4 regions of the Pseudomonas sp. LARHCG127 genome follow, and region 1 is predicted to be linked to each of the others. Evidence: predicted binding sites of a transcription regulator. Region 1 holds the regulator's gene; each other region holds the start of a gene.

Region 1 (7,738 bases):
GGCAAGATCAGCTTTCACGATCGCCATGGGCATGCCGTAGATCACGCAACTGGCTTCGTCCTGGGCCCAGATCGCACTGCCGCCCTGCTTGAGCAGGCGCGCGCCTTCGCGACCGTCGGCGCCCATGCCGGTCAGCACCACTGCCAAAACTTTGTCGCCGTAGGACTTGGCGGCGGAACCGAAAGTAATGTCCACGCAAGGCTTGTAGTTCAGACGCTCATCGCCCGGCAGGATTTTCACCGCGCCGCGGCCGTCGATCATCATCTGCTTGCCACCCGGTGCCAGCAACGCCAGGCCGGGGCGCAGGATGTCGCCATCCTCGGCTTCCTTGACGCTGATGTTGCACAGCTTGTCCAAGCGCTCGGCAAATGCCTTGGTGAACGCCGCCGGCATGTGCTGGATCAGCACGATGGGGGCCGGGAAGTTGGCGGGCAATTGAGTCAGGACCCGTTGCAGCGCCACCGGGCCGCCGGTGGACGTGCCGATCGCCACCAGTTTGTAGGCTTTGCGCTTGGGTGCCGGCGACGATGCACTGGCAGGCGCCGAACGCGTCGGCGCAGGTGCCGGGGCGCTACGCACCGGTGCAGGATTGAAGCTGCTCGAAGCCGTCGGCGCAGGCGCAGGCGCCGGGCTTGGCGCCGCAACCGGGGCGGGTGCCGGCGCGCTGTAGGCACTGACACGGCGATTGCTGCGGGAAATGCTGTGGACCTTCTCGCACAGCAACTGCCGGACCTTGTCCGGGTTGCGCGAAATGTCTTCGAAATTCTTCGGCAGGAAATCCACCGCGCCGGCGTCCAGCGCATCGAGGGTCACCCGGGCGCCTTCATGGGTCAGGGAGGAGAACATCAAGACCGGGGTCGGGCAGCGCTGCATGATATGCCGCACGGCCGTGATGCCGTCCATCATCGGCATCTCGTAGTCCATGGTGATCACGTCCGGCTTGAGTGCCAGCGCCTGATCGATCGCCTCTTTGCCGTTAGTCGCGGTACCGACGACCTGAATACTCGTGTCCGCTGAAAGAATTTCCGAGACGCGGCGACGGAAAAAACCCGAATCGTCCACCACCAGGACTTTAACTACCATAAACACTCCGTTAGACGAGACGCGGCCCTGGGCCACGCCCCTCCAGAATCAAATACGCCGGGCGGCGTAACGCTTGAGCATGCTTGGCACATCGAGAATCAACGCGATGCGGCCGTCGCCGGTGATGGTGGCGCCGGACATGCCCGGGGTGCCCTGGAGCATCTTGCCCAACGGCTTGATGACCACTTCTTCCTGGCCCACCAACTGGTCGACGACAAAGCCGATCCGCTGGGTGCCCACCGAAAGGATCACCACGTGGCCTTCGCCTTGCTCGACGTGAGCAGCGGAGCTGACCAGCCAGCGCTTGAGGTAGAACAGCGGCAGCGCCTTGTCCCGCACGATGACCACTTCCTGGCCGTCGACCACGTTGGTGCGCGACAGGTCGAGGTGGAAAATCTCGTTGACGTTGACCAATGGGAAGGCGAAGGCCTGGTTGCCCAGCATCACCATGAGCGTCGGCATGATCGCCAGGGTCAACGGGACCTTGATGACGATCTTCGAGCCCTGGCCCTTGGTCGAGTAGATATTGATCGAACCGTTGAGCTGGGAAATCTTGGTTTTCACCACGTCCATGCCCACGCCACGGCCCGACACGTCGGAGATCTCGGTCTTGGTCGAGAAGCCCGGGGCGAAGATCAGGTTGTAGCACTCGGTGTCGCTCAGGCGGTCGGCGGCGTCCTTGTCCATCACACCGCGTTTCACCGCGATGGCACGCAGCACGTTCGGGTCCATGCCCTTGCCGTCGTCGGAGATCGACAGCAGGATGTGGTCGCCCTCCTGCTCAGCGGCCAGGATCACCTTGCCGCCACGGACCTTGCCCGAGGCTTCGCGTTCTTCCGGCGACTCGATGCCGTGGTCGACCGCGTTGCGCACCAAGTGGACCAGCGGGTCGGCCAGGGCCTCGACAAGGTTCTTGTCGAGGTCGGTCTCTTCACCCACCAGTTCCAGGTTGATTTCTTTCTTGAGCTGGCGAGCCAGGTCGCGAACCAGGCGCGGGAAGCGCCCGAAAACTTTCTTGATCGGCTGCATCCGCGTCTTCATGACCGCGGTTTGCAGGTCCGCCGTGACCACGTCAAGGTTCGACACGGCCTTGGACATGGCTTCGTCCTGGCTGTTGAGGCCCAGGCGCACCAGGCGGTTACGCACCAGCACCAGCTCGCCGACCATGTTCATGATCTCGTCCAGGCGCGCGGTATCGACCCGAACGGTGGTCTCGGCTTCGCTGGCCGGTTTTTCCGCTGGCGGCGCAGCCGGCGCAGCACGGGCAGGCGCCGGGGCGGCGGCAGGATTGGCGGGCTCGGCCTTGGGCTCAGGTGCCTTGGCGGCGGGTTTAGGCGCGGCCTTGGCCGCTGGCGCAGCAGTGGCGGTGGTGCCGGCAGCAGGGGCAGCCGTGGCCTTCCCGACTTCTGTGAACTTGCCTTTGCCGTGCAGTTCGTCGAGCAGCGATTCGAATTCATGATCGCTGATCAGGTCGCTGCCAGCCGCGGCGGCAGCCGGCTTGGCTGGCGTCGGCGCGGAAGCGATGGCCGAATCCAGGGCGTCAACGGCAAAGGTGCCCTTGCCATGCAACTGGTCGAGCAAGGCTTCGAATTCGTCGTCGGTGATGTCCGAGCTGTCGCCCGCCGCTTTCGGGGCGGCCGGGGCTGCTGGCGGGACAACGGCATCTGGCGCGAACTGGCCCTTGCCGTGAAGCTGGTCGAGCAGCGACTCGAACTCGGCATCGGTGATTTCGTCGCTGCCAGCCCCATTGCTGGCCGGTGCAGCCGGCGCAACCTGAGCGGCCGGCGCTTCGGCCTGGGCCTTGACGGCACTCAGGGAGTCCAGCAACTGTTCAAATTCGTTATCGGTGATGTCGCCCGATTCCTCGGCGACCGGTTCTTCAACCACCGCCTCGGCAACCGGCGCGGCTTCGTCAGCCGATTGCGGCTCGGCCAGGCGTGCCAGCGCGGCGAGCAGCTCGGGGGTGGCTGGGGTAATCGGCGAGCGCTCACGCACTTCGCTGAACATGCTGTTGACCGCATCCAGCGCTTCGAGCACCACGTCCATCAATTCCGAATCAACGCGACGCTCACCCTTGCGCAGGATGTCGAACACGTTCTCGGCAATGTGACAGCACTCCACCAGCTCGTTGAGCTGGAGGAAGCCGGCGCCTCCTTTTACAGTGTGGAAACCGCGAAAAATTGCATTGAGCAGATCCGCATCATCAGGTCGGCTTTCCAGCTCGACCAGCTGTTCGGACAGTTGCTCTAGAATCTCGCCGGCCTCAACCAGGAAATCCTGAAGGATCTCTTCATCGGCGCCGAAGCTCATTAATGGCTGCTCCTAAAATAGGGCTAAATCAAAATCCAAGGCTGGACAGCAAATCGTCCACATCGTCCTGACCGGACATAACGTCTTCTCTTTTATCGGCATGAATTTGCGGACCTTCACCCTGAGAGAGATGTTTTTGTGGATCTTTTTCGGCAAGCATCGCTTCACGGTCGTGTTCGATGCCTGCAAAGCGGTCGACCTGGCTAGCCATCAGCACCAGTTTGAGCAGGTTGCTTTCCACTTCGGTGACCAGTTGGGTCACACGCTTGATCACCTGGCCGGTCAGGTCTTGATAGTCCTGGGCCAGCAGAATGTCGTTGAGGTTGCTGGCCACGGCGCGGTTTTCGCTGCTGCTGCGCGTCAGGAAACCGTCGACCCGACGGGCCAGCTCCCGAAATTCTTCAGCACCGACTTCGCGACGCATGAACCGGCCCCAGTCGGTGCTCAAGGCCTGGGCCTCTTCACTCAGGCCATTGACCAGCGGCGTAGCGCTTTCCACCAGGTCCATGGTGCGGTTGGCCGCCGCCTCGGTCAGCTTGACCACATAGCCCAGGCGCTCGGTGGCGTCGGTGATCTGCGAGACTTCCTCGGCCTGCGGCATGTGCGGGTCGATCTGGAAATTGACAATCGCGCTGTGCAGTTCACGCGTGAGCTTGCCCACTTCCTGATACAGACCACGGTCACGGGTCTGGTTGAGCTCATGGATCATTTGAACCGCATCGCCAAAGCGACCTTTTTCAAGGCTGTCGACCAGTTCGCGGGCATGTTTTTTCAGGGTCGATTCGAAATCGCCCATTGAAGATTCGTTGTCCATAGCTCCCCCGTGGCGCCGTTAACCGATGCGTTCGAAGATTTTTTCGATCTTCTCTTTCAACGCCTGGGCCGTGAAGGGCTTGACCACATAGCCGTTTACACCGGCCTGGGCCGCTTCGATGATCTGCTCGCGCTTGGCTTCGGCAGTCACCATCAGCACCGGGAGGTGCTTGAGTTTTTCGTCGGCGCGCACATGGCGCAGCAAGTCGATACCGGTCATGCCGGGCATGTTCCAGTCAGTCACCAGAAAGTCGATGCTCCCGCTGTTGAGGACCGGAATGGCTGTGACGCCATCATCCGCCTCGACCGTGTTGGTGAACCCAAGGTCACGCAACAGGTTTTTTATGATCCGCCGCATCGTTGAGAAGTCATCAACGATGAGGATTTTCATGTTCTTGTCCAATTCGACCTCCAAGCAGTCTTAAACGCGCCCAGCACCTGGACGCGCCATTTCAATCAATTCCGGCACAACACTCGACAACGGTCTGGAGCACAACGGATGGAAACTGACCCGGCAACGCCATGCCAGTCCCGCTCGCAGTGTCCCCACACTGCCTGTCAGCGCGCTCGCCACTCCCCCAAACGGCCCCGCAAGCGGGCCGCGCACTGGCTGTGTAACTGGCTGACCCGAGATTCGCTGACCCCCAGGACCTCACCGATTTCCTTGAGGTTCAGCTCTTCGTCGTAGTACAGCGCCAAGACCAGTCGCTCACGTTCCGGCAAATTGGCAATCGCATCCGCCAGCGCGCTCTGGAAACGTTCATCTTCCAGGTCACGTGACGGCTCCATGTGAGCACTCGCGTTATCCTCATGCAGCCCTTCGTGCTCGCCGTCCTGCAAGAGGTCGTCGAAGCTGAACAGGCGACTGCCCAAGGTATCGTTCAAAATCCCGTAATAATCATCGAGACTCAACTGGAGTTCGGCCGCAACCTCGTGATCTTTAGCGTCACGCCCAGTTTTAGCTTCGATTGCCCGAATCGCGTCACTGACCATGCGGGTATTGCGGTGCACCGAACGCGGCGCCCAATCGCCCTTGCGGACTTCATCGAGCATCGCCCCGCGAATGCGAATACCGGCATAGGTCTCGAAACTGGCGCCCTTGCTGGCGTCGTATTTGTTCGACACTTCAAGCAGGCCGATCATGCCGGCCTGGATCAAGTCCTCGACCTGGACACTGGCTGGCAACCGCGCCAGCAAGTGATAGGCGATACGCTTGACCAGTGGCGCATAACGCTCGATCAATTCGTATTGGGCGTCCCGTGCCGATTTTTTGTAGAGATGGTTGTAACCGCTGGCTGTCATAACACGGGCCCTGCTGTTTGTTGCACAAGACGCTCGACGAAAAACTCCAGATGCCCGCGGGGGTTGGCCGGCAGTGGCCAGGTATCGACCTTCTGGGCGATCGCCTTGAACGCCAGCGCGCATTTGGAACGTGGAAAGGCTTCATAAACGGCACGTTGCTTCTGGACGGCCTTGCGCACGCTTTCGTCGTAAGGCACTGCACCGACGTATTGTAGGGCGACGTCCAGGAAGCGATCGGTGACCTTCGTCAATTTGGCGAACAGGTTGCGTCCTTCCTGCGGGCTCTGGGCCATGTTGGCCAGGACGCGGAAGCGGTTCATGCCATAGTCGCGGTTAAGCAGTTTGATCAGGGCATAGGCGTCGGTGATGGACGTCGGTTCGTCGCAGACCACCAGCAGCACTTCCTGGGCGGCGCGCACGAAACTGACGACCGAGTCGCCGATGCCGGCCGCGGTGTCGATCACCAGCACATCGAGGTTGTCGCCGATGTCGCTGAACGCCTGGATCAGGCCCGCGTGCTGCGCCGGGGTCAGGTGAACCATGCTCTGGGTGCCGGAGGCAGCCGGCACGATGCGAATCCCGCCCGGCCCCTGCAACAGCACGTCGCGCAGTTCGCAACGGCCTTCGATCACGTCCGCCAGGGTGCGTTTGGGGGTAAGCCCCAACAACACGTCGACGTTCGCCAGGCCCAGGTCGGCGTCCAGCAGCATGACCCGTCGGCCAAGCTCTGCCAGAGCCAGGGACAAGTTCACTGACACGTTAGTCTTCCCGACGCCACCTTTGCCGCCGGTCACCGCGATCACCTGTACGGGATGCATGCTGCCCATGTTCGTTCTTTACCTTGTCTTCTTAGACGGAGGCCACATTACTGGCTGCGCGTTCGCATACGGAACAATGCATGGCAGACCATCGATGTAGGTACAAAAAATATTCATGATTACCTCAGCCGACCTGCTTGGTCGGGCTGTGGTAGATGTCAGCGAACATGTCAGCCATGGCTTCCTCGCTGGGTTCTTCCTGCATTTGCACACTTACGGCACGACTGACCAATTGATGACGGCGCGGCAGATGCAAATCATCCGGGATCCGCGGCCCATCGGTCAGGTAGGCCACCGGCAGTTCATGACCGATCGCCAGGCTCAACACCTCGCCCAGGCTTGCCGTTTCGTCCAGCTTAGTCAGGATGCAGCCGGCCAGCCCGCAGCGTTTGTAGCTGTGATATGCGGCGGTTAGAACCTGTTTTTGGCTGGTGGTTGCCAACACGAGATAATTTTTTGACTTGATACCGCGTCCGGCCAGGCTTTCGAGCTGCATGCGCAGGGCCGGATCGCTGGCTTGCAGGCCGGCGGTATCGATCAGCACGACGCGTTTGCGCAGCAGCGGCTCCAGCGCCTGGGCCAGGGATTGGCCCGGATCCACATGGGTCACCGACACATTGAGGATGCGGCCCAGGGTCTTGAGTTGTTCCTGGGCACCGATACGGAAACTGTCCATGCTTACCAGGGCGATGCTCTGGGCGCCGTACTTGAGTACATAACGGGCGGCGAGCTTGGCCAGGGTGGTGGTCTTGCCCATGCCGGCAGGACCGACCATGGCAATGACCCCGCCCTCTTCCAGCGGCTCGACTTCCGGCGTGGCAATCATGCGTGCCAGGTGCGCCAGCAACATGCGCCAGGCTTGGCGCGGCTCTTCGATACCATTGATCAGCGCCAGCAGGTCGCGGGACAACGGGCCGGACAGGCCGATGCGTTGCAGGCGACGCCACAGGTTGGCCTGGGCCGGACGGCTGCCTTGCAGCTGGTTCCAGGCCAGGGAGCCGAGCTGGACTTCCATCAGCTCGCGCAGGCTGTTGAGTTCGAAGCGCATCGAGTCCAGGGCGCGCGGGTCAAGCCCACGGGCTGGCGCGGCAGGTGCCGGCTCTGGACGACGCGGTTCGGCCTGGACCTGTTCCATCAGCGGTTCGGCGGCGGTCAACGGCAGGCCGGCGGTCAGCGGTTGACCGGCGAACAATTGACGATTGATGCCCGGCGCACCTTCGCCTTCGCTGCTGCGCAGGCTCAGTTCGGCCTGGGCGCTGGCGATGCGCGATTGAGTCTTGCGCAGCTCATCTTCAAGTTCCATGTTCGGAACCCGTGGCGCCAGCGCCGACAATTTGTAATCCAGGGCCGCCGTCAGCTCGACACCGCCGGCGATACGACGGTTGCCAATGATGGCTGCTTCAGCGCCCAGC
Region 2 (7,738 bases), on a different contig from region 1:
TTCGGGTAGTAGACGTAACCCTTGGCGTCCGCGGCCGGATGGTTTGGCTCATAACGTGCTTCGAGGTTGCTCTGGTCTTCGACCACGCCAAGCACTTGCACGCCCTGCCCCGCCGCGTCCTGGTCCTGGAACAGCGAGTCGCTGCCGCCGGACTGGCCGCCCTGGAACATGGTGGCGAATACCGGGTGGCGGGCGCGGTAGGTCTGGTCGATGCTCGACGAAACGGTCTCGGCGTTGGCGATGTTACTGGCGACGGTGTTCAGGCGAGTGGTCTGGGCACTCATGGCACTGCCGGCAATGTTGAATACGCTAGCGATCGACATGGCTTATTCTCCGCGCAGGGCCGATACCAGCCCTTTGAACTTGCTGTTGAGCAGGGTGAAGCTGGCCTGGAAGTTCACGGAGTTTTCCGCGTAGTTGGACTGTTCCAGTTGAGCGTCCACGGTGTTCTGGTCGATCGACGGCTGCATCGGCGTGCGATACATCAGCGATTCGTCGCCGCTGCCCACGCCTTCGGCTTCGATATGACGGTTGTTGGTCATGTTCAAGGCGAAGTGGCCGTTCTTGGTCTTCTCGTTCTGCTCGGCGAGCACCTTGGAGAAGTCCAGGTCACGCGCCTTGTAGTTCGGGGTATCGGCGTTGGCAATGTTGTTGGCCAGGACTTCGGCACGTTGGGCGCGGAAGCTCAGGGCCTGTTCGTGGATACCGAGCGCTTTATCGAAGCTGATGCTCATGTCGGAAACCTTTGGGTGACCAGAATGTACGTACGATGGCTTTAGCAAGCGTCGTGCCACTTTCAGAAGCCCCGTAAACCGGGGCTTTGCGGGGATCGGCAAAGCGGCAATGCCAGAAAAGCGGCAATCGGCTTCCGCTGGCTGCCGCTTTTCTGCCGCTTTCGCCAGGCAATGGGGAGCAAATGTGGGAGCGAGCTTGCTCGCGATGGCGGTGTGTCAGTCAAGATTGATGTCGTCTGCAATACCGCTATCGCGAGCAAGCTCGCTTCCACAGGGGACGCGGGTGAATGAAAAACAGCGGGCAAAAAAAAGGGAGCCCCATGGGACTCCCGTTTTTTCTGAAACCAAGCCAATCACTTCGCCTGGTAGATGATCCCCGGGCTGCACTGGACCATCTGGTAATGATCCGGCAAACCGTTCAACGCCTCGGAGGCGCCAAGGAACAGGTAGCCACCCGGCTTGAGCGTGCTATGGATACGCAGCAGGATGTCTTTCTTCACTTCGGCGGAGAAGTAGATCAACACGTTGCGGCAGAACACGATGTCGAACTTGCCCAGGCTGGCGTAGCTGTCCAGCAGGTTGAACGAACGGAACTCGACCCGGCTCTTGATCGGCGCCTTGACCACCCACTTGCCCGGCCCTTTCGGGTCGAAGTAGCGTTGCAGGCGGTCCGGCGACAGGCCACGGCCGATGGCCAGGCTGTCGTACTCGCCGGTCTTGCAGTTATTGAGCATGGTGCCGGACAGGTCGGTGGCAACGATCTGCACGCCACCTTTCAACTGGCCCAGGTTGGTCCGCTCGAACTCATCGATGGACATCGACAACGAATAGGGCTCCTGCCCCGACGAACAGGCCGCCGACCAGATCCGCAGGCGCTGGCCCGGGCTGGCCTTGATGGCCGCCGGCAGCACTTTGTTCTTCAGTACCTCGAATGGATAGGTGTCACGAAACCACAGGGTTTCGTTGGTGGTCATCGCGTCCACCACCATCTCGCGCAAGCCGCTGCGCGGTTGGGTCTGGATACGCTGCACCAGCTCGCCCAATGACTTGAGGCCCTGTTGCTCCATCAATTTATTGAGACGGCTCGACACCAGGTACTGCTTGTTTTCACCAAGCAGGATGCCACAGGCTTTTTCCAGGAAGACCCGGAACTGTTCGAAATCCAAATTACCCGTAGACAAGATACCGCCTCTTTCATTCGTGTTGACTTGCCGGACGCACAACGCGCCCGACCTCTACTTTATTCTGCTGCCTTGATCCGATCGACGACCCGGGAAGCCAGGTCATCGGGGCGGAATTTCGCCAGGAAATCGTCGGCACCGACCTTCTTGACCATCGCCTGGTTGAAAACACCGGACAACGAAGTATGCAAGATGATGTGCAGCTTTTGCATACGCGGGTCGCTGCGGATTTCCGAGGTCAGGGTGTACCCGTCCATCTCCGGCATCTCGATGTCGGAGATCATCATCAGGAACTCTTCCTCGGGCTTCTTGCCCTCATCGACCAGCTTGCGCAGGTAATCCAGCGCCTGTCGCCCGTCGTTCAACGCCACCACATCGACGCCGACCGTTTGCAGGCAACGAGTGACCTGCTTGCGGGCCACCGAAGAATCGTCGACGGTCAGCACCCGCAGCGAAATCGCCTTGTGCTGGGTCTCGGCGTCCACCACGCCCGCGGAGATCGCTTCCGGCGTGGGTGCCACTTCGGCGAGGATTTTCTCCACGTCGATGATTTCCACCAACTGGTTATCGACCCGCGTCACCGCCGTCAGGTAGTGATCGCGACCGGTGCCCTTGGGCGGCGGATGGATCTCTTCCCAGTTCATGTTGACGATGCGTTCCACCGAGCGCACCAGGAAACCCTGGGTCTTGGTGTTGTACTCGGTGATGATCACAAACGGATTGCTCTGGTCCAGCAGCCGACCGGAACCGGTCGCCATCGCCAGGTCGAGAATCGGGATGGTCGCACCCCGGATATTGGCCACACCGCACACGACGGGGCTGGACTTGGGCATCAGGGTCAGCTTGGGGCATTGCAGCACCTCGCGGACCTTGAATACGTTGATCCCATACATTTGTTGGCCGTCGAGACGGAACAACAACAGCTCCAGGCGATTCTGACCGACCAGCTGAGTGCGCTGGTTTACCGAATCCATTACTCCCGCCATGCCCTGACTCCTACCTAACGCTAATGTGTCCGACGCGCATTCATCACTAAACGGCACGGGGCTTGCTATTGAACCGGCATGAACGCACAAACGACATTTTCTCGACGCCTGACCACTCACTGCCGCCACTGGCTCGGTGCACTGTTGGCTGCCTGCCTGTTCACCTCGGGCAGTCCTGCCCTTGCGGCGGTTCCGGTTACCTTGCCTGATCTCCTTATCGGCGTCACTCAGGGCTTTCTTGAATTCACCGTAGAAGACTATCTGGCAACCAGTCAAACCGAAGGTCGTTACGAAATCGAAGTCAACCAACTCGACCCGCGCCTGCGCATGCCCATGTGTGACAAGGAATTGACTGCTTCCCTGGAGAGCCCGGCCCGGCCCCTGGGGCGCGTCACGGTGAAGGTCCGTTGCGACAGCGCCGCGCCCTGGACGGTGTTCGTGCCCGCTCAAGTGCGCCTGTTCCGGGAAATTGTCACCACCACCCGTCCGCTCAAGCGGGCCGGGATCGTCGAACCCCAGGACGTCATGTTGCGCGAACGCGACATCAGCCAGATCACCCAGGGTTTCCTGACCTCGGTCGATCAGGCCATCGGGCAGAAACTTGTCCGACCAATGGTCGCCGACCAGGTCGTGACCCTGGTGCACCTGGAGCAGGCCGAGGTGGTCCGCAAGGGCGACCAGGTGGTCATCACCGCCCGCAGCGGTTCCCTGGCCGTGCGGATGCCCGGCGAGGCCCTGTCCAATGGCGGCATGCGTGAACAGATACGAGTAAAAAACCTTAACTCCCAGCGCGTCATCAAGGCGCAGGTGATGGCCCCAGGCCAAGTGGAAGTGGCGATGTAATGACCTGGTAAAGGAGGTAGAAAGCTGGCGCTTGATCCCGGTGTTCCCTAGACTGTGCCTTATGCAAAGGCAAGCGCAGACGTGCGCACGTTCATTGAATAAATGAGCCTAAAGTTTTTTTGGGAATGGCCGAAAACATGGCAAGCGTCCAAATACCCAGAGGTTTTTTACCATGGTCATCGACTTCAATCGTTTAAACAGCTCTTCACCGCTGACAGGCACTACGCGTACCAGCGCCACCAAGGAAACCGTCGAAACCGACAAATCCGCGCCGCTGTCCACGCCAGCCGAAGTCAGCAACGGGGAGTCGGTACACCTCAGCAATGAGGCTCAGCAGTTGCAGAAGCTCACTGACAAGCTGCGCGATCAACCTGTCGTCGACAACGCCCGCGTGGCCGAGTTGAAAGCAGCCATCGCCGATGGCAGCTACAAAGTCGACAGCAACCGCGTAGCCAGCAAACTGCTCAACTTCGAAGCCCAGCGCTAGGCCGCCGCCTGCGCCAGGCTTTTGGACGCTAAGACCCAAGGCCAGCCATGCACGACACTCAATTATTGCAACTGATCATCGACGACTTCGTACCAGCGCAACAATTGCTGGAGTTATTGCAGGCCGAATCCGTGGCCCTGCACGGTCGTGACATGCCTTTGCTGGAAAATATCCTGGCGCAGAAACAGGCACTGATCATCTTGCTCGACCAGCATGGCCGCAAGCGCAGCGAGATCCTCGCCAGCCTCAACCTGCCCGCCAATCATGACGGCCTCGAGCAATTGGCCGGTCAGTCGACCGTCGGCGATCAGTTGCTGTCCCAGAGCAAGGTACTCAACGACCTGCTCGCCCAATGCCAGGCGACCAACGCCCGCAACGGCCAGTCGATCCAGATGCAGCAGGCCGCCACCGCCAACCAATTGCGCATTCTCAACGGCGGCGAGATCCCGACACTGTATGACGCCAGCGGTTCGACGGCCAGAATGGTCAAGCACCGTCCGCTCAGCCAGGCATGAAACGAACTATGCCTTCGCTCTATCAACGCGCGAAACATGCTGGCAAAATGCTAGCCATTCGTAGTCGTATTTTGCCTGGAGATTGACCCACCGTGTTCAATGCCTCAAACGCGGATGATGCTCCGCAGCCACCCAAGGTCCTTACCACGCCCCTGGAAATCTCCGGCAACCTGCGGATGCTGCAAGATAGCCACGACCCGCTGATCATTACGTTCCATGAACGTACCCAGCGCTTTCAGAGTTATCTGGTCAATGTCGATCGCGAGACCAATTCCATCGCCCTGGATGAAATGATTCCCCGGGACGGCGAGCGCTTCCTACTGGCCGGCGAGCCGTTTCGCGTCGAGGGCTTCCATGACGGCGTGCGCATCGCGTGGGATGGCAAGGGCCCGCTGACCATCGATGAATCCAGCGACGGTCGCTGCTACCGCGGCGCCCTGCCCGACGAGGTGGTCTACCACCAACGTCGCAACGCCTTCCGCGCCGCCCTGAAACTGGCGCAACTGGTGAGCGTTGAACTGGGCGGCGACAAGATGAAGTCCCCCGTAGAAGGCAAGCTGCTGGACATTTCCGCCACCGGTTGCAAGTTGCGTTTCGACGGCGATATCACCGAGCGACTGCAATTGGGCCAAGTGTACGAGCGCTTCGTCGCAGCCCTGCCGTTTGGCAACATGACCGCCCCCGTCGAGCTGCGCTACCTGCACTTCGAAGAACGATTCAACACTACGTTCGCCGGCGTACGCTTCCACAACATCAGCGGCCTGGTGCAACGGCAAGTCGAGCGGTTCGTCTACCAGCTCCAGCGCGAAGCCCGCCGCTTCGACAAAGACGACCTCTGATCCTCAAGGCATGAAAAACGGGCAGTCCCTTGCGGTGACTGCCCGTTTTTTTATGCCTGTTTCAAGGCCTGGCCTGGGTAAAACTGGGCCCCTCGGGCTCCTCGGTTTCCGCAGCGGCTTCGGCGGCTGGCTCAGGCTCCGCGTCCGGATTGGGCGATGTCTGCATCTGCTCCTGAACGACCTGCTCGTCGACCCTTGGATCAAGGCACGCCACCAAGGGCGAGCTGGTCATGTTGTCCGGCATGGCCACATGGTGCAGCGGTGCATCATCGACCTGATGCAGATTGGTGACCGCTTTCGGCCGAATCCGCCACACGAGCACCAACGCAAACAAAGCGAAGAAGCCATACAGCATCTGGCTGCCGTACAGCTTCATCAGCACGCCGGCCACCAATGGGCCGATACTGGCGCCCACGCCGTAGGTCACTAACAGCATCGCCGTGAGCGACACCCGGCGATCGCCCTCGACATGGTCGTTGGAAAACGCCACCGCCAGCGGGTACAGGCAAAACTGCACCAACGAACAGCAGAACCCCGCGACGAACAATATTTCCAGCGGCACCTTCGACAAGATGGCCAGCGGCAACGCACACACCGCCAGGGCCAGAGCGAAGCAGCGGATCAACAGTGCCCGGTCATAACGATCCGATAGCCAGCCCAGCGGCCACTGCACCAACAGGCCGGCAAAGATGCAGCTACCCATGAACAGGCCGACCTGTTCGGTGCTCAGGCCCTGCTGGGAGGCGTAGAGCGGCGCCAGACCGTAGAAGGAACCGACGATCAGCCCCGAGCCCAACACCGTGGTCAAAGACTGTGGCACGCGTTTTATAAAGAAACGCGGCTCCATCGGTGCCGGATGCAGCGGTGCCGGGTGAATCCGCCGGGTCAGCGCCACCGGCACCAGGCACAGGGCGAAACACAGCGCCACCAGCATCAGCAGTTCCAGGCCCAGGGCCGGGTGCATGACCAGGATCAACTGCCCCAGCACCAACCCCAGGTACGAGGCGATCATGTAGCCGCTGAACACCACACCGCGCTGCTTGGCGTCGGCCTGTTCGTTGAGCCAACTCTCGATGACCATGTACTGGCACATCATGCCGAGGCCAACGATCATCCGCAGCACGATCCAGGCCGGCAGCCAGTTCACCAGACCATGGCCCAGCACCGCCGCCCCGACGATCCCGGCACAGGCCGAGTAGGCGCGAATGTGCCCGACGCGGGCGATCAGCCGGTGACCGATCTTGCCGCCCAGCACTAGGCCGAAATAGTTGGCGGCCATCAGCGCACCGACCCAGAGGCTGTCCACATGGTCGGCGGCCAGGCGCAAGGCCAGGTAAGTACTCAAGAGGCCCGAGCCGATCAACATCATCAGCGAGGCGAAATAAAGCGCTCGAAAAGGTTTCCAGATTTGGCGCATCGGCGTTCCGAGCGGCTCCTTGAGGTAAGTAAAGGCTATCCGTTGAAGATAGCCCGAATGCGACGGTTCGTTAGGCCTGGGCCGCGAGGACACGCCGCTCCCAGGGCGTGATTTCGTCAAAGAAACTGGTTAGCTCCAGGGTCTTGGAGGCGATGTAGCCTTCGATGAACTCCGCTCCGAACAGTTCCTTCGCCAGATGACTACGCTTCAGACGCTCCAGGGCGGCATGCAAGGTACATGGCAGCGACAGATTATCCGGTACTTCGAATTCGCCCTGGATCGCCGCGCTCGGCTCCAGGCGATGTTCGATCCCGTACAGCCCGGCGGCCAGGCTGGCGGCAATCGCCAGGTAGGGGTTGGCATCGGCCCCGGGCAAGCGGTTCTCGACCCGTCGGGCCACCGGCGAACTGGCGGGAATCCGCAACCCGGCCGAACGGTTGTCATGGGACCAACACGCATTGTTCGGCGAAGCGAACGGATGGCACAGGCGTTGGTAGGAATTCACGTTCGGCGCGAACAACGCGGTGAAGTCCGCCAGGCACGCCTGTTGCCCGCCGATGAAATGCCGGAACGTGGCCGTCGGTTCGCCCGCGTCGTCGCTGAACACGTTGCGGCCGCTGGCCGCCTCGACGACGCTCTGGTGGATATGCATCGAGCTGCCCGGCGTGTGGGCCAGGGGCTTGGCCATGCAGACCACGGTCAGGCCGTGCTTGAGGGCGACTTCCTTGAGCAGGTG
Region 3 (7,738 bases), on a different contig from region 1:
ACCTTCACCGGGATCCAGATCACCTGGATGCTGATCGGCTACGGTTTTGTCGCGGCGGTGCTGCCGGTGTGGCTGATCCTGGCGCCACGGGACTACCTGTCCACGTTCCTCAAGATCGGCACCATCGTCGCCCTGGCGATCGGCATCCTGGTCACCATGCCCGAGCTGAAAATGCCGGCACTGACCCAGTTCACCGACGGCACCGGGCCGGTGTGGAAGGGCGGTCTGTTCCCGTTCCTGTTCATCACCATCGCCTGCGGCGCGGTCTCGGGCTTCCACGCGCTGATCTCCTCGGGCACCACGCCCAAGCTGCTGGATAACGAAACCAACGCCCGCTACATCGGTTACGGCGGCATGCTGATGGAGTCCTTCGTGGCGATCATGGCCATGGTGGCCGCTTCGGTGATCGAACCGGGCGTGTACTTCGCCATGAACAGCCCGGCGGCGATCGTCGGTACTGATGTGGTGGCCGTGGCCCAGACTGTCAGCAGTTGGGGCTTTGCAATCACCCCCGACGCGCTGCAAGCGGTGGCCAAGGACATCGGCGAGACCACCATCCTGGCCCGTGCCGGCGGTGCGCCGACCCTGGCGGTGGGGATCGCGCAGATCCTGCACTCGGTGCTGCCGGGTGAGAACACCATGGCGTTCTGGTACCACTTCGCGATCCTGTTCGAAGCGCTGTTCATCCTCACCGCGGTGGACGCCGGCACCCGTGCCGGGCGGTTCATGCTGCAGGACCTGCTCGGCTCGTTCGTGCCGGCCCTCAAGCGCACCGAATCCTGGACTGCCAACCTGATCGCCACCGCCGGCTGCGTGGCGCTGTGGGGTTACTTGCTGTACCAGGGCGTGATCGATCCGCTGGGCGGCATCAACACCTTGTGGCCGCTGTTCGGCATCTCCAACCAGATGCTGGCCGGTATCGCCCTGATGCTCGCCACCGTGGTCCTGATCAAGATGAAGCGCCAGCGCTATGTCTGGGTCACGCTGCTGCCGGCGAGCTGGCTGCTGATCTGCACCACCACCGCGGGCCTGATCAAGCTGTTCGACGCCAACCCGGCGATCGGCTTCCTGGCCCTGGCGCGCAAATACAACGACGCCCTGGCCGCCGGCCAGATCCTGGCCCCGGCCAAGAGCATCGAGCAGATGCAGCACGTGGTGTTCAACGCCTACACCAACGCAACGCTGACGGTGTTGTTCCTGTTCGTGGTCTTCAGCATCCTGTTCTACGCGCTCAAGGTTGGCATCGCCGCCTGGGGCACGAAGGAACGCACGGACAAGGAAGCACCCTTCCAGGCCCTGCCGGACGCTTGATAGAGGATTGCAACGATGTTCAATGACTTGAGTCGCTTGGGTAAATACCTCGGTCAGGCCGCCCGCCTGATGGTCGGCATGCCCGACTACGACAACTACGTCGAGCACATGCAAACCAAGCACCCGGACAAGCCGATGATGGACTATGAGGCGTTCTTCCGGGAACGCCAGGAGGCCCGTTACGGTGGCAAGGGTGGGCCCAAGTGCTGTTGAACCGCTGACTGCCAGTGGATGATGCAACCCTGTGGGAGCGAGCTTGCTCGCGAAGGCGTCAGGTCAGTCGCCATTGATGTGGCTGACACACCGCTATCGCGAGCAAGCTCGCTCCCACAGTTGTTTTGGGTTGGTCCTCAGGATTTGCCTACACCACAGATCCCTTGTGGGGTGGGTCCCAGGATTTGCTCACACCACAGATCCCTCGCCACGGGGCGGTTGTCTGGCTTGATTCCGGTGATATCAGTCCGCCAACAACACCGCTGCATCGAAGCCCACCCGCAAGTTGCCCCAATGACGGCCGCCGAAAAAGAACGGTACGTCGATCTCGGTCATGATTTCCCCGGTATCGCGCAGGTAGGTCTGCAGCAGGAAGCGCTGGACGTTGCCCGCCGCGCGCAGGCCGATCGGGTCGTTGAAGATGCGCTTGTTGCGGCACACCGGCAAATCCACCGCCCGGTCGCCGGTCGGCGGCTTGGAGACCCAACTGTTATTCACCGGGCAATAGCCCTTGCTGTCGACCATGAACGACACCTTGCCACCCGGCGTGCTGCGGGTGAGCTTGTCGCATTCTTCCTGGCAGACCTGGGCAAAGCGTTCGGTGTAGCTGGTCATGTACTGCTTGGGATCGGTGCCGGGCACCAGCTGGTAATTCTGATCGAACAGGTTCAGGCCTTCCCGTTGCAGCGCTTCCAGGCGTACTTGCAGCGTATCGCGGCACTCGCTGGCGCGGGTGATGGCGGCATCCAGCTTGCCGTGCCCAAGGACGAAACGACCCAGCAGCGCCTGGACCTTCTCGGCCACGCCGGACAGGTCGCGAGTGGCCGTGGCCGAATGCTGCATGCGCTGGTCGATCAGTTGGCTATCGGCGTGAATCTGGGTGACCCGGTCATTGATCCCGGTGTTGCTGTCGGCGAACTGCTGGATGTGGGTCGCGATGTCAGCCAGCTTGCCGTTGGTGGATTCGAAGTCGACGATCATGCTTTCGAAATGGCCGGAGGCGCGCTCCACCACTTTCTGGGTTTCCCGGGCGCTGTGGCTGATCTGCGTGGTCTGCTCATGGGTCGAACTGACCTCGTCGAGCATGGCGTCGATGTTGCGCGAGATATCGTCGGTGGCCCGGCTGACGTTTTGTGCCAGGGTCCGCACTTCATCGGCCACCACCGCGAAGCCACGGCCGCTTTCGCCGGCCCGGGCGGCTTCGATGGCGGCATTGAGCGCCAGCAGGTTGGTCTGGGCTGAGATCTGCTGGATCAACCCGACAATCGACTTGATGCTCGACGAACGCTGGTTCAAGGCGCTCACCAGGGTGGCGAACTCACCAAGACTGCTGGAGATTTCGCTGATGTTGCCAGTCACTTCCAACAGCTCGGCGTAGGAATCGCGGGCCATGCTCAGGTTCTGCGCCGTGGTGCTGGAGATGCCCTGGGTCTGGCGCGACACTTCTTCGATGCGGCCCACGGCGGTGTTGCTCTGGTCCATCACTTCCTTGGCGAAGCGCGCCTGGTGGGTGGCACTGTCGCTGGAGTCGCTGATGTTCTTCAGCGAACGGGCCGACTCGACAGCAATGTGCACGGTCAGCGCCTGGACATTGCTGATGATCTCCCGCTGCTTGGCCAGGAAGCGGTTGCAGGTGGCAGCGAGTGTGCGGATCTCGTCGTGGGTCACCAGCGGCAAGTCCTTGGACAGGTCGCCTTCGCCGTTGGCGATCTCTTCCAGGGCCTTGGTCATGGTGGTGACGGGGCGCACGATGAGGTGGCGGAAATACCAGACCATGAAGCTGATCATGCCCAGGGTCAGGACAGCGCCGAAGAGCAAGGCATGGGTGAGGCTGTCGAGCCGGCCCTCGATCTGCCCTAGCAGCGTGCCGTCCAACTGCGCGTTACGCAACAACAGCATGATCTCGGCGCGGGCGCTGAGGGCGACCCAATAAAGCAAGCCACTGACCAGCACCAACAGGAAAAGGCTCGACAGCTTTTTGGTGAGGGTATCGAAAAACTGCATCTCGATAGACTCGTACAAGGCCTTTAACGTCTGCATGCCGCTGCTCCTGGGCAAAAAAATCTCTTAATGGAATACATTCGACCGCGAGCGCCAAAGCTTTAGGGCGGCAGGGCAATTTGATATCACTCTGGCGCGAAATCCTGTGGGAGCAAGCTCGCTCGCGATGGCGCCGGCACATCCAACATCAATGCAACAGACTTACCGCTATCGCGAGCAAGCTCGCTCCCACAAAGGTTTTGGAACGATCATCATTTGATACAAAAGATTTACTGGGAATGATTCTCAAAGTATATTTGCTCTCATTAACGTCCCTTCCATGAGTGCGCGTCTTGAATCGTTCCACCCCCCTCGCAAATCGCAACGTCCTCATCCAGTGTGTGTTGCCAACCTTGTCCTGCTGCTTCATTGCCAGCCCGCTATGGGCGCAGGACGCTGTCGAACTGCCGGCCACGGCCATCCAGGGCAGTCGTGTCACTCAGGACGAGGGATATACGACGTCGCAAGCCAGCACGGCGAGCAAGAGCGATGTACCGATCAAGGAAGAGGCGCAATCGATCAACGTGGTAACCCAGCAGACCCTGGCGGACTATCAAGTGCGCTCTCTGGCTGATGCGATGAAGTTCGTCAGTGGCGTCAGCCAGGGCAACACCTTGGGCGGCTCGCGGGACTCGCTGGTCAAGCGTGGTTTTGGCACCAACGACGACGGCTCGATCCTGCGCGACGGCGTGCGTTCGAACCTGGGCCATAACTTCAGCGCCACCACCGACCGCGTCGAAGTGCTCAAGGGCCCGGCCTCGATGTTGTACGGCGCACTGGAGCCCGGCGGTCTGATCAACGTCATCAGCAAGAAGCCGGAATACACCCAAAGCACCACGCTGAGCGGTTCGGCCTACAGCGAAGGCGGCGGCACCATGGCCCTGGATACCACTGGGCCGTTGGGTGACACCGGGTTGGCCTATCGCCTGATCGCCGAGCGCGGGCATGAGGATTACTGGCGCAACTACGGCGTCAACGAGAGCACCCTGGTGGCGCCGTCACTGGCTTGGACGGGTGAGCGGGCTTCGTTGAACCTGAGTTATGAGTACAACGAATATTCCAATCCGTTTGATCGGGGGACGGTGTTCAAGAACGGGCACCCGGTGGACATCGACTATGACAAACGCCTGGACGAGCCTTGGGCCAAGAGTGTCGGTATTCGCGAAACGGCGACGGCGCGGTTTGAATATGAGTTGAGTGAGGCGTGGAAAACCCGGGTGACCTATGGGTGGAACAATGACCGGTATAGTCTTTCGATTGCGCAGCCCGTCACTTTGACTGGAAACCTGTTGAGCCGAAGGGCCAATGGCGCTCATTACGATGATGAAACCCGCTACGCCAGCTGGGATTTCATGGGCAAGCAGGAACTGTTCGGCCAGCGCCACGACCTTTTGGTTGGCATTGATAACCAGGTATCCGATCAGTTCCGGGGTAAGACCTACCGTGGAAAAGTCCAGCCTGGTTTCGATGTCACGTCGCCGGTCTATGGCAACCTGCCAGAGCCAAGCCTTGTCAGCTCTACTGACAGTGACCTGCGAAACCAGCTGAATTCCAGCTCGGTGTATCTGAAAGACAACTGGCATCTGGATGACCGCTGGATTCTGGTATTGGGTGGTCGCTATCAACACTACGATCAGTACAGCGATCAAGGCTTAGGCGGTGATTACGATGTCAATCGTGATGACAATGGCGACGCCTTCGTTCCGTTCCTGGGGCTGGTCTATAAAGCCAGCGATACCCTTTCGCTGTACGGCAACTACAGCCGGTCGTTCAAGCCTAATGATGTAGTCGACAAGGATCGTCGTACCTTCCAACCAGAGGAGGGCCGTAGCTACGAAATTGGCGCCAAGTACGATCCGCTGCCAGGCTTGAATATCAACCTCGCGTTGTTCGACATCATTAAAAAGAACGTTGTCACCACCGTTGACGACGTATCTGAAGCCGCCGGTAAAGTTGGCTCCCAAGGTCTGGAGCTGGACATCACTGGTCGCCTGGCCGACCGTTGGGATTTGATCGGCACCTATGCCTACACCCACACCGAAATACTGGATGATCCCAAGGACGAGGGCCATCGCCTCCCCGATGCGCCCAAACACACCGCCAGCCTGTACCTGAGCCACCACCTGAACGTGCCTGCCGAATTCGGTGCCTGGCACGCCGGCGCCGGCGCTCGCTACGTCGGCGAACGTGCGGCCAATAAAGCCAACGATTTATGGCTCAGCAGCTACACCGTCGCCGACGCCTTCCTACGCTGGGAGTCGCCAGTGTTCGGGCACAAGACGTCATTGCAACTGAACGTCGACAACCTGTTCGACAAGCAATACTACCCGTCCTCCACCGGCAGCCCGGTGCAGGTCAATGTCGGCGAGCCGCGTACTGCCAGGCTGAGCGCCAGTGTGACGTTCTGATTCCGCCGTGCTGAAACAAAAAATGCCCGGGACCTGTGTCCCGGGCATTTTTTATGGGTGTCAGCAGCTAAGCCGCCGTGCTGCCGACGGGAGTTTGGGTGGCATCGTACTTAACGCCCGCCCTGAGAGCATGACGAAGCTTCAGCGCCGGTCGCTCAACGCCGTAATACGAAATACCACTCAAGGCGAATGACAACACCAGCACCGTCGTGACGATCAGGTCGCTGTACGCCACCGGCCAGAACGCCCGCAACACATACATCACCACAAAGTGATTGAGGAACACGCCGTAGCTGATATTGCCCAGGAACTCATCCAGCCGGTGACGCTTCAGCCTGCTAAGCAAGAACACCGCCGGCAGGCCCAGGGCGATGCCCAGGGTCACCTCGGCATTGAAAGGCCGACGGGGAATGATCCCCGCGACGATGGCCAGGAACATCAACGCGGCAACCAGCAGCGTGACGGACACGATCCACAGCCCCTTGGCCTGGGCCCGATACAGGTAGCTGCCACAGAGGAAAATGAACAGCACACCTGGCAGCAGGCGGTAGCCGTAGATGTCGGTGTCGAGGTAGCCCAGCGAGGCGACCATGAACACCGTCACGGACAGCGCAAAGGCAATACCCCGCGTCTTGTAGAGAATCAGGAACGGGATCAGCAGGTAAAAACCCATTTCCAGTCCCAGGGACCAGGCCGGTGGCAGGATCTCGGGTACGGTGATGCCGAACATGTAGAAGCCCAGCGGCAGGATCGGCAGGCTGGTGGCGATGTTTTCGAGGGTCAGGGCAGCGGCCTGGGGTGTGCCTGGCAGGAGAAAATGGATCACGACGCAGGACAGGACGAAGTACACCAGGAACTGCGGGTACAGCCGCAACAGTCGATCGATATAGAACAGGCCGATCTGGCCCGGGGTGTTGTAGGTCTTCTCGATCAGCGAGGTCATCACGAAGCCGCTGATGATCAGGAAGGACACCACGGCAACGACGCCGGGGTTCAATCCAAGAAAAGTCACGCCCATGTGCGAAACGGCCACCAACATGGCCAACAGCAACCGATAAGCCCCCAACGTGCATCATCCTTAATCAGAGTCGATCCGTTTGAGCGGTACGTTAGGTGGCTTTGCGAGCCGTTTATAGTGGTTTGCGGGGGGATGGCGGGGCAGTGGGGTCAATTGTCACATTTGACACATATGTGTCAGTGGGATGGCCATCGCAAGCAAGCTCGCTCCCACAGGGACCGGCGGCGTACACAAATAATGCATACCCCGCAGGCCCTCTGTGGGAGCGAGCTTGCTCGCGAAAGCGGTGTAACTGTCACAGAGATGCTGAATGGGCCACCGCCTTCGCGGTCAGCCCGGCTCCCACAGGGATCGTGGCGTACACAAATGTTGCAATACACCGCGACCCCTGTGGGAGCGAGCCTGCTCGCGATAGCGATGCAACTGATCACCGAAACGCCGGCACCACCTGCTGGATGAACAGTTCCAGGGATTTTTTCTTCTCGGCATGGGGCAGGCTGTTGTCGCACCAGAAGCTGAACTCATCCACTCCCAGTTCCTGGTAATACTTGATCCGCCCGATGATTTGCTGCGGCGTGCCGATCATGGTGTTCTTGCGGATGTTCTCCAGCTGGAATTCCGGACGCTCGGCGAATTTTTCTTCCGGGCTCGGCGCGAGGAAGCCGTTGACCGGTACCTGCTTGTTGCCGAACCAGGCATCAAAGGTGCGGTAGAACTTCGAAATCGCCTGGGCACCGATTTTCCAGCC
Region 4 (7,738 bases), on a different contig from region 1:
CGAAGGCCGGCATCATCGGCACCACGGTGAGGTTGCCGTACTCGATGATTTCCTTGATGCACAGGATGCCGATGGCAAACATCTCCGTGCCGAGCATGAACGTCAGGTATTGCGCTTCTTCCTCGACCGCGAGGGCGGTTTGACGTGTGGTCGCGATGGCGCCCATTGCCTTTTCTCCTTTAAGCAAACCTGTGGAACCGGGCCATCAGAACCGGGTGAACTCGGATTCGTCCGGGGCGCTGGCCATGTTGTAGGCAAATGCCTTGGGCATGACCGGTGCCGGCGTCCGGGCCGGTTTGCGGCTGGACGGGCCGGGGGTGTTGTCGATCCGAGCGACCTGGACGGCGGATTTGGGCGGCGTGTCCAAGGTGAAGAAACTCATGGCCTGTTGCAGTTGTTCGGCCTGGCTGCTCATTTCCTCGGCGGTGGCGGCCAGTTCTTCGCTGCTGGAGGCGTTCTGTTGGGTCACCTGGTTGAGCTGGGTCATGGCGGTGTTGATCTGCGCCACGCCGGCAGCCTGTTCTTCGGAGGCGGCGCTGATTTCCTGCACCAGGTCCGAAGTCTTGTTGATGGAGGGGACCATCTCGTTGAGCAGGTTCCCGGCCTTTTCCGCCATGTCGACGCTGCTGGAGGACAGCTCGCCGATTTCCTGGGCAGCCACCTGGCTGCGTTCGGCCAGCTTGCGCACTTCGGCGGCGACCACTGCGAAGCCTTTGCCGTGTTCGCCGGCACGGGCGGCTTCGATGGCGGCGTTGAGCGCCAACAGGTTGGTCTGGTAGGCGATGTCGTCGATGATGCTGATGCGCTGGGCGATTTTCTTCATCGCCACCACGGTCTGCTGCACGGACTCGCCGCCGTCGGTGGCTTCCTTGGCGGCCTTGCTGGCCATGCCGTCAGTCACCTTGGCGTTCTCGGTGTTCTGGTTGATGCTGGCGCTCATCTGCTCGATGGAGGCACTGGTTTCCTCGACGCTGGCCGCCTGTTCGCTGGTGGCCTGGCTCATCGACTGCGCGGTGGCGCTGACTTCTTCGGAGGCGCTGGCCAGGTTGTCCGCGGCGTTACGCACTTCGCCGATGATGTGCGAGAGCTTGCCGACCATGTTCTGCATGGCGTTGAGCACCATGCCGGTTTCGTCCTTGGAGCCGCCTTCGATTTTTGCGTTCAGGTTGCCTTCGGCCAATTGTTCGGCGACAACCGCCGCCTGTTTCAACGGACGGGAGATGATGCGCGAGATGAACAGCGCCAGGCCCAGGCCCACCAGCAGGGCGGCAACCAGCACGGCGATGATCGACAGGCGTGCGTTTTCATACAGCTTGGTGCCGTGTGCACTGGCGACATCAGCGCCAGCCGCGTTGAGCTCGACCAGTTTTTGCAGGTCGCCGGTCACCAGGTCGAACCGACGCTTGGACTCGCCCTTGAGCATCGCATTGGCCTGCTCGGCCAGGTTCTGCCGCGACAATGCGAGGAGGTCTTTGCTGACCGCCAGATAAGCAGCCCAGTCGTTGCGGGTGGTGTCGAATACCTGCCGATCTTCAGCGCTGGAGAGCAGTTTTTCGTAGGTGTCCAATCGCGTGTCGAAGGCCTTCTTGGCTTCCTCGGCCTCTTGCTCGAGGGTGACGCGCTCTTGCTCGGAGTCGGCGACAATGTGGCGGTTTTCCTTGAGGCGATAGCTCGCCGCATAGAAGCGCATACCCGAGGCGGCGCGCATGGACGGCATCCAGTTTTCACGGATGTCGAGGGCGGTGTGGTTCACCTGGCCCAGTTGAATAATCGAGAACACCCCCATGACGGCGGTCAGCGCCAGCACCACAAGAAATGAAGTGATCAGTTTGGTGGCGATTCTAAGGTCGTAGAACCATTTCATTGGGAAGTACCTCTCCATGGAGTTGCTAAAAGCGTCAGCGAGCGTTGGCTTGTTGTAGTTGAGTCGGGTTGAAGCGGTTTTCGGCCTGGGCGATCTGGGTGAGCAGGGCCGGTACGTCGAGAATCAACGCCACGGCGCCACTGCCCAGGATGGTCGAGCCACTGATGCCGCGAAGGGCGCCAAACAGCTTGCCCAGCGGCTTGATCACGGTCTGGAATTCACCCAGCAAGTCATCCACCACCAGCCCGGCCTTGAGTTCGGCGTAGCGCACCACCACCACGTTCTGCCGACGCGCGGGCGGGCCTTCATGGTTGAAGTGATCGCGCAGGTAGACCAGGGGCAGCACCTCGCCGCGCAGGTCGAGGTAGCCTTGTTCGCGGCTGGCGAGCCCATCGTCTTCGCTCAGCTCGATGCATTCCTGGACCATGTCCAGCGGAATGACATAAGTCGACTGACCGATACCCACCAGGAATCCATTGATGATCGCCAGGGTCAGCGGCAGGCGGATGCGCACCACGGTGCCCTTGCCGGTTTGGCTGTCGAGGTCGACGGTGCCGCGCAGCAGGGTGATGTTGCGCTTGACCACGTCCATGCCCACGCCACGCCCCGACAGGTTGGTCACGGCCTGGGCGGTAGAGAAGCCAGGTTCGAAAATCAGGTTGTAGATTTCCTGGTCGGTGGGGCTGGCACCCTGGGGTACCAGGCCACGTTCCTGGGCTTTTTCCAGGATCCGGTCGCGGTTCAGGCCGGTGCCGTCGTCGGCGATTTCCAGCACGATGCTGCCGGAGTCGTGGTACGCATTGAGATGCAGGTGCCCCTTGGCCGGTTTGCCGGCGGCCAGGCGGGCCTCGGCGGTTTCAATGCCGTGGTCCATGGCGTTGCGCAGCAGGTGCATCAGCGGGTCGCCGATTTTTTCCACCACGGTCTTGTCCAGCTCGGTCTCGGCGCCGCTGATGATCAGGTCGATGTCCTTGCCCAGCTCCTGGCTGACATCGCGCACCACCCGACGGAAGCGGTTGAAGGTTTCGCCGATGGGGATCATGCGCAGGCGCAGGGCGCCGTCGAGGATTTCTTCCACCAGCCCGGAGACGGACGAGGTGGCTTCCTGCAACGGGTCGTTGTGGCAGGTGCGGGCCAGCAGGCTCGCACCGGCGCTGGCGATGACCAGTTCGCCCACCAGGTTGATCAACTCGTCGAGCTTGTCGGCATTGACCCGCACGTAGGTGCCGTCCTTGCCTTTGCTGTCGCTGGTCACCGGCTGTTTGTCGGTGGCGATCTGGGCGGGCATGCGCGGTGTCTTGCGCTGGTCGCCGAGCAATTCGCCGGTGGCGACCAACGCGGTGTTTTCCTCGGGCGGCTCCGGCGAGGTCGTGACCAGGCCAGTGTTTCCCTGTGGTGCGGCGGCGTCATCGATGGCAACGATGTCGATTTCGCAATCTTCCCGGACGAAGTCGAACACTTCGTTGATCGCGCTGTGACTGGCGGCCGAGCGAAACGCGATGTCGAAGCCCAGGTAGCAGGACTCGGCGTCCCAGGCCTCGGCGGCGGGCAGGGCGTCGGTCAGGGTGGCGATGTCGACGATTTCACCCAGGGTTTGCAGGTAGCGCAGGAACGACAGCGGGTCCATGCCGTTGCGGAACACGTCCTGGCCGAAGCGCAGGGAGATGTGCCAGAGGCGTGTTTCTCCGGGTTCGCTGGTGTTGGTTTCAGGGGCTGGCGTCGGGGCTGCGGCGGGCGAGGGCGCCTGGTACTCCTGCAGGATCTGGCACAGCTCCACTTCCCGTTGCAGGGCCGGCGGCGGCAGCGTTCCGCCCTGGTTGGCGGCCACGTTGATCAGTTCCAGCATGTGATCGCTGGACTTGAGCAGCACCGCGATCAGGCCGGCGTCCACCTCGACGCTGCCGTTGCGCAGGCGATCGAGCACGTCTTCGACGATGTGGGTGAAACTGACGATCGGTTCCAGGCCGAACAGCCCGGCCGAACCCTTGATCGTGTGGGCCGCCCGGAAGATCGCGCCAATGGCGTCATCGTCACCAGGGTCGGTTTCCAGGTGCAGCAGCGACTCTTCCATCGCCTGCAACTGTTCCCGTGCCTCGACGATGAAGGTCTGTTGTGCCTGATCGAGATTGATGCTCACGCTCATATCCTTTGTCGTGTCCGACGTATTGCAGTCCTAGGCAACCAGGTTGCACAGGGCAAGTGTTTCCGTGACGGCCTTGCTTTGGCCGGTCAGGCTCAGTTGAGTCCCGGCCCTGGAGGCCTCGCGCTGTACCATCAGCAGCAGTTGCAGGCCGGCGCCGTCCATCTCGGTGATCTGCGACAGATCCAGGGCCATCCGCGGTGTTGCGCCCAGGTGCGGCAACCATTGCGCAGACAGGTCGGCCGCGGTGTAGATCGTCAGCTCGCCGTCGATGTGCACCTGGGCGGTGTCATCGTTTGTTTCGTAGTGCAACGGCATCTAAGCCTCCGGCCATCAAGGAAGAATCAGCTTGGAGACCGCCGCCAGCATCTGCGCCGGCTGGAACGGCTTGACCACCCAGGCTTTGGCCCCAGCAGCCTGGCCTTCCTGTTTCTTCGATTCCTGGGATTCGGTGGTGAGCATGATGATCGGGGTGAACTTGTAGCTGGCCAGCTTCTTGACCTCCTTGACGAAGGTGATGCCGTCCATGTTGGGCATGTTCACGTCGCTGATGATCAGGTGCACTTTCTGGCCGTTGAGCTTGCCCAGGGCGTCCCTGCCATCGCTGGCTTCGATCACGTCATAGCCGGCACTTTTCAACGCGATGCCGACCACCTGCCGAACGCTCGCGGAGTCGTCGACAACCAATACACTTTTAGCCATGAACGGCTCTCCTAAAAGAAGGTTATTTCCTGTGAAGTCTGTTGCGCGCTCGAGTCGCCGTGGTGATTGCGGCGTTGCTCGTCGGTGGCGTAAGTGGTTTCCATGCGCGCCAGCCATTGGCGGGCGTCGATGGAAACAGCCTGTTCGGGCGACTGACTGGCCTGCTGCAAGTGCACATGCAGGTCCTCGATGTTGTCGCGCACGTGGCTGAGGATCTGGCTGACCCGGTCCTGGAATTGCAGGCTGACCAGCACCTCGGTGAGTTCATCGCGGATGCCGAAGCTTTCCCGTTGCAGCATGTCGGCCGAGTCGGCCAGCCGGCCAGTGACACTCTTGAAGCGCTCCAGCACCTGCTGGATGCTCTGCTCGGAGGCGCTGACGGAATGGCTGTCCTGGTCGGCACCGCTGGACGCGGCATGGACCAGTTGGGTGATGGCGGTGTTGATGATGTCGACCTTGGCCGACATCTGCTGGCCGGTCTCGCTGGACTTGCTCGACAGGCTGCGCACGGCGTCGGCCACCACGGCAAAGCCACGCCCGGCTTCGCCGGCACGGGCGGCTTCAATGGCGGCGTTGAGGGCGAGCAGGTTGGTCTGCGCGGCAATCGCCGCGACGTCGGCGGCCATGGTCCGCAGCTCGCCGGTATAAGCCGTCAGGTTGCGCACCTGGGCCAGGGTTTCGTCGCGGCTGGCCTGGGTGGCCTTCAGGGAATCGATGACCTTGACCAGTTCGCCTTCGCTCTGGGCCAGCACCTGCACGGCACCGCCGTTGCTCTGGCCGGCCAGTTCACCGGCGGCCAGTTGCGAGGCTTGCACGGTGTCTTCCAGGCGCGACGAAATGCCGGTGAAGCGGCTGGTCAGGGAGACGATCGCGGTTTCGGTCTGCTGCCGGGAGCTTTCGACTTGCTTGGCCCAGATCGGCATGGCACCGAGAATGACTTCGTTGAATTGTGCGTGGGTTTTATGAGCCTGGTGCTCGCTGCCTTGCAGGTCGTGGTCGGCCATGGCGGCGGCGAGGGCGCTGTCGAACTGCTGGCGTTGCGAGCGTGCAGCCCACACGCCAACCCCGGCGCCCAAGGCCAGGATCGCCACGCTCAAGCCGATGTTCGATGCACTCGCGCCATTGAGCGCGAGCACGCCAACGCTCGCGGCAATGGCCACCAGCACGGCACTCCAGAGGATGCGCGGTTGTGGTTGGGAAAGGGAATGACCGTGAGAATACGACGTCATGGTTCGGTCCTTGAACAGTGTTGCTAACAGGTTATTTGCGAATAACTGGTTATCTGCGACCCTTACTCGGACTTTAAGACCGGCTGTCCGATTCCGGTATTGCGGTAGGCATTGGCCTACCCAGTACGTGGCACTGTGCCTTCAGATTAGACGCAGTCTGGGAAATGTCGAATGGCCCCGACGAAGGTATAAGCCGCGTGGCGGGAAGTGCGCGCAGAGGGGCTTTTGTGGCGAGGGAGATGGCTTAAGGGGCCTTTGTGGCGAGGGAGCTTGCTCCCGCTGGAGCGCGAAGCGGTCCCAAAAGCGGCTGGCGAGGTCAGCCTGATACACGGCGTGTCCAGGTTTCGGGGCCGCTGCGCAGCCCAGCGGGAGCAAGCTCCCTCGCCACAAGAGCTACAGAGCCACAAGAGCCACAGAGCCACAAGAGCCACAAGAGCCACAAGAGCCATAAGAGCCATAAGAGCAGCCTGCGCCGAATCTTCTGAAACGAGTTGTATGGATTGAGCTAAATTACCGGCACCCGGATTTTCAAACCTGCCATCAGAGCTCCCATGCCCACCCAGCCTCTCTGGAAAACCTATCTCCTGTTCCTGCTTCCCATGGTCCTGTCCAACTTCCTGCAGTCCATGTCCGGCACGCTCAACAGCATCTACATCGGCCAGATGCTGGGGACCCAGGCGTTGGCAGCGGTGTCGGGCATGTTTCCCATCGTGTTTTTCTTTATCGCGTTGGTGATCGGCCTGGGCGCGGGGGCCGGGGTGTTGATCGGGCAGGCCTATGGCGCCGGCGAAACCGGCAAGGTGAAGGCGATTGCCGGGGCGACCTTATTGCTGGGGGCGATCATCGGCCTGGCGGCGGCGGTGCTTGGCAGTGTCTTTGCGCGGGAGGCGTTGCAGGGGCTCGGCACGCCGGCCGATGTGCTGGAGGACGCCGTTTCCTATGCCCGGGTCATGCTGTGGATCTTGCCGATGTTGCTGGTATTCGTGCTGTTCACCCAACTGCTGCGCGGGGTGAGCGATACGGTGTCACCGATGTTGGCGCTGCTGGTGTCCACCAGTGTCGGGCTGCTGCTCACGCCGGCGTTGATTCGCGGCTGGCTGGGTTTGCCCCAGATGGGCATCCAGAGCGCGGCATGGGCGGGGCTGGTGGGGACGACGTCGGCGATGCTGATGCTGGCGTGGCGCCTGAATCGTCGCGAGCATGCCCTGGCGCCGGACCGTGCGTTGTTCGCCGCGATGCGCCTGGACAAGGACATCCTTGGCAAAGTGCTGCGCATTGGCCTGCCCACAGGGTTGCAGATGGTGGTGATTTCGTTGTCAGAGTTGGTGATCCTCGCGCTGGTCAATCGCCACGGTTCCGAGGCCACGGCGGCCTACGGCGCGGTGACGCAGATCGTCAACTACGTGCAGTTTCCGGCGCTGTCGATTGCCATCACCGCCTCGATCCTCGGCGCCCAGGCCATCGGTGCCGGGCGCCTGGAGCGCCTGGGGCCGATCCTGCGCACGGGGCTGGCGATCAACCTCTGGCTCACCGGTGGGCTGGTGCTGCTGGGCTACCTGTTGTCCCACTGGCTGTTGGGGCTGTTCATCACTGACCCGGCGGCGCGGATCCAGGCCGAACACCTGCTGCATATCATGCTTTGGAGCTTGCTGGTGTTCGGTTTCCAGGCAATCGTTGGCGGCATCATGCGCGCCAGCGGCACGGTGCTGGCGCCGGTCGCCATTTCGATCTTCTGCATCGTCGCCGTGCAAGTGCCGGCGGCGTATCTGCTGGACGCCCGCTTCGGGCTGCAAGGGGTGTGGA

What was found. The regulator FliA, encoded in region 1, starts transcription of late flagellar genes. The targets are predictions, from matches to a motif close to CTAAAGTTTNNNNNNNNNNNGCCGNTAA.
Region 2: a site for FliA is predicted at 3,853-3,880, ahead of flgM (flagellar biosynthesis anti-sigma factor FlgM). Genes of this name have one in related genera too.
Region 3: a site for FliA is predicted at 3,603-3,630, ahead of ACIPQ1_RS06085 (methyl-accepting chemotaxis protein). Genes of this name have one in related genera too.
Region 4: a site for FliA is predicted at 5,985-6,012, ahead of ACIPQ1_RS01880 (methyl-accepting chemotaxis protein). Genes of this name have one in related genera too.

What each region holds. Positions count from the first base shown of each region.
Region 1 covers NZ_JBIXJT010000011.1:19,624-27,361, forward strand. The annotation lists gene ACIPQ1_RS19000 (protein-glutamate methylesterase/protein-glutamine glutaminase) at 1-1,083, opposite strand, end outside; gene ACIPQ1_RS19005 (chemotaxis protein CheA) at 1,132-3,393, opposite strand; gene ACIPQ1_RS19010 (protein phosphatase CheZ) at 3,422-4,207, opposite strand; gene ACIPQ1_RS19015 (chemotaxis response regulator CheY) at 4,226-4,597, opposite strand; gene fliA (RNA polymerase sigma factor FliA) at 4,765-5,508, opposite strand; gene fleN (flagellar synthesis regulator FleN) at 5,505-6,335, opposite strand; gene flhF (flagellar biosynthesis protein FlhF) at 6,451-7,738, opposite strand, start outside.
Region 2 covers NZ_JBIXJT010000007.1:274,612-282,349, reverse strand. The annotation lists gene flgC (flagellar basal body rod protein FlgC) at 1-323, opposite strand, end outside; gene flgB (flagellar basal body rod protein FlgB) at 327-734, opposite strand; gene cheR (protein-glutamate O-methyltransferase CheR) at 1,088-1,915, opposite strand; gene ACIPQ1_RS14665 (chemotaxis protein CheV) at 1,975-2,901, opposite strand; gene flgA (flagellar basal body P-ring formation chaperone FlgA) at 2,980-3,744, shown strand; gene flgM (flagellar biosynthesis anti-sigma factor FlgM) at 3,917-4,231, shown strand; gene ACIPQ1_RS14650 (flagella synthesis protein FlgN) at 4,279-4,746, shown strand; gene ACIPQ1_RS14645 (flagellar brake protein) at 4,839-5,585, shown strand; gene ACIPQ1_RS14640 (MFS transporter) at 5,647-7,002, opposite strand; gene ACIPQ1_RS14635 (glutamine synthetase family protein) at 7,073-7,738, opposite strand, start outside.
Region 3 covers NZ_JBIXJT010000003.1:52,048-59,785, forward strand. The annotation lists gene ACIPQ1_RS06075 (carbon starvation CstA family protein) at 1-1,311, shown strand, start outside; gene ACIPQ1_RS06080 (YbdD/YjiX family protein) at 1,327-1,524, shown strand; gene ACIPQ1_RS06085 (methyl-accepting chemotaxis protein) at 1,768-3,564, opposite strand; gene ACIPQ1_RS06090 (TonB-dependent siderophore receptor) at 3,858-5,972, shown strand; gene ACIPQ1_RS06095 (acyltransferase family protein) at 6,040-7,038, opposite strand; gene ACIPQ1_RS06100 (LLM class flavin-dependent oxidoreductase) at 7,418-7,738, opposite strand, start outside.
Region 4 covers NZ_JBIXJT010000001.1:409,715-417,452, forward strand. The annotation lists gene ACIPQ1_RS01855 (chemotaxis protein CheW) at 1-166, opposite strand, end outside; gene ACIPQ1_RS01860 (methyl-accepting chemotaxis protein) at 206-1,864, opposite strand; gene ACIPQ1_RS01865 (chemotaxis protein CheA) at 1,899-4,001, opposite strand; gene ACIPQ1_RS01870 (STAS domain-containing protein) at 4,038-4,322, opposite strand; gene ACIPQ1_RS01875 (response regulator) at 4,338-4,706, opposite strand; gene ACIPQ1_RS01880 (methyl-accepting chemotaxis protein) at 4,718-5,935, opposite strand; gene ACIPQ1_RS01885 (MATE family efflux transporter) at 6,487-7,738, shown strand, end outside.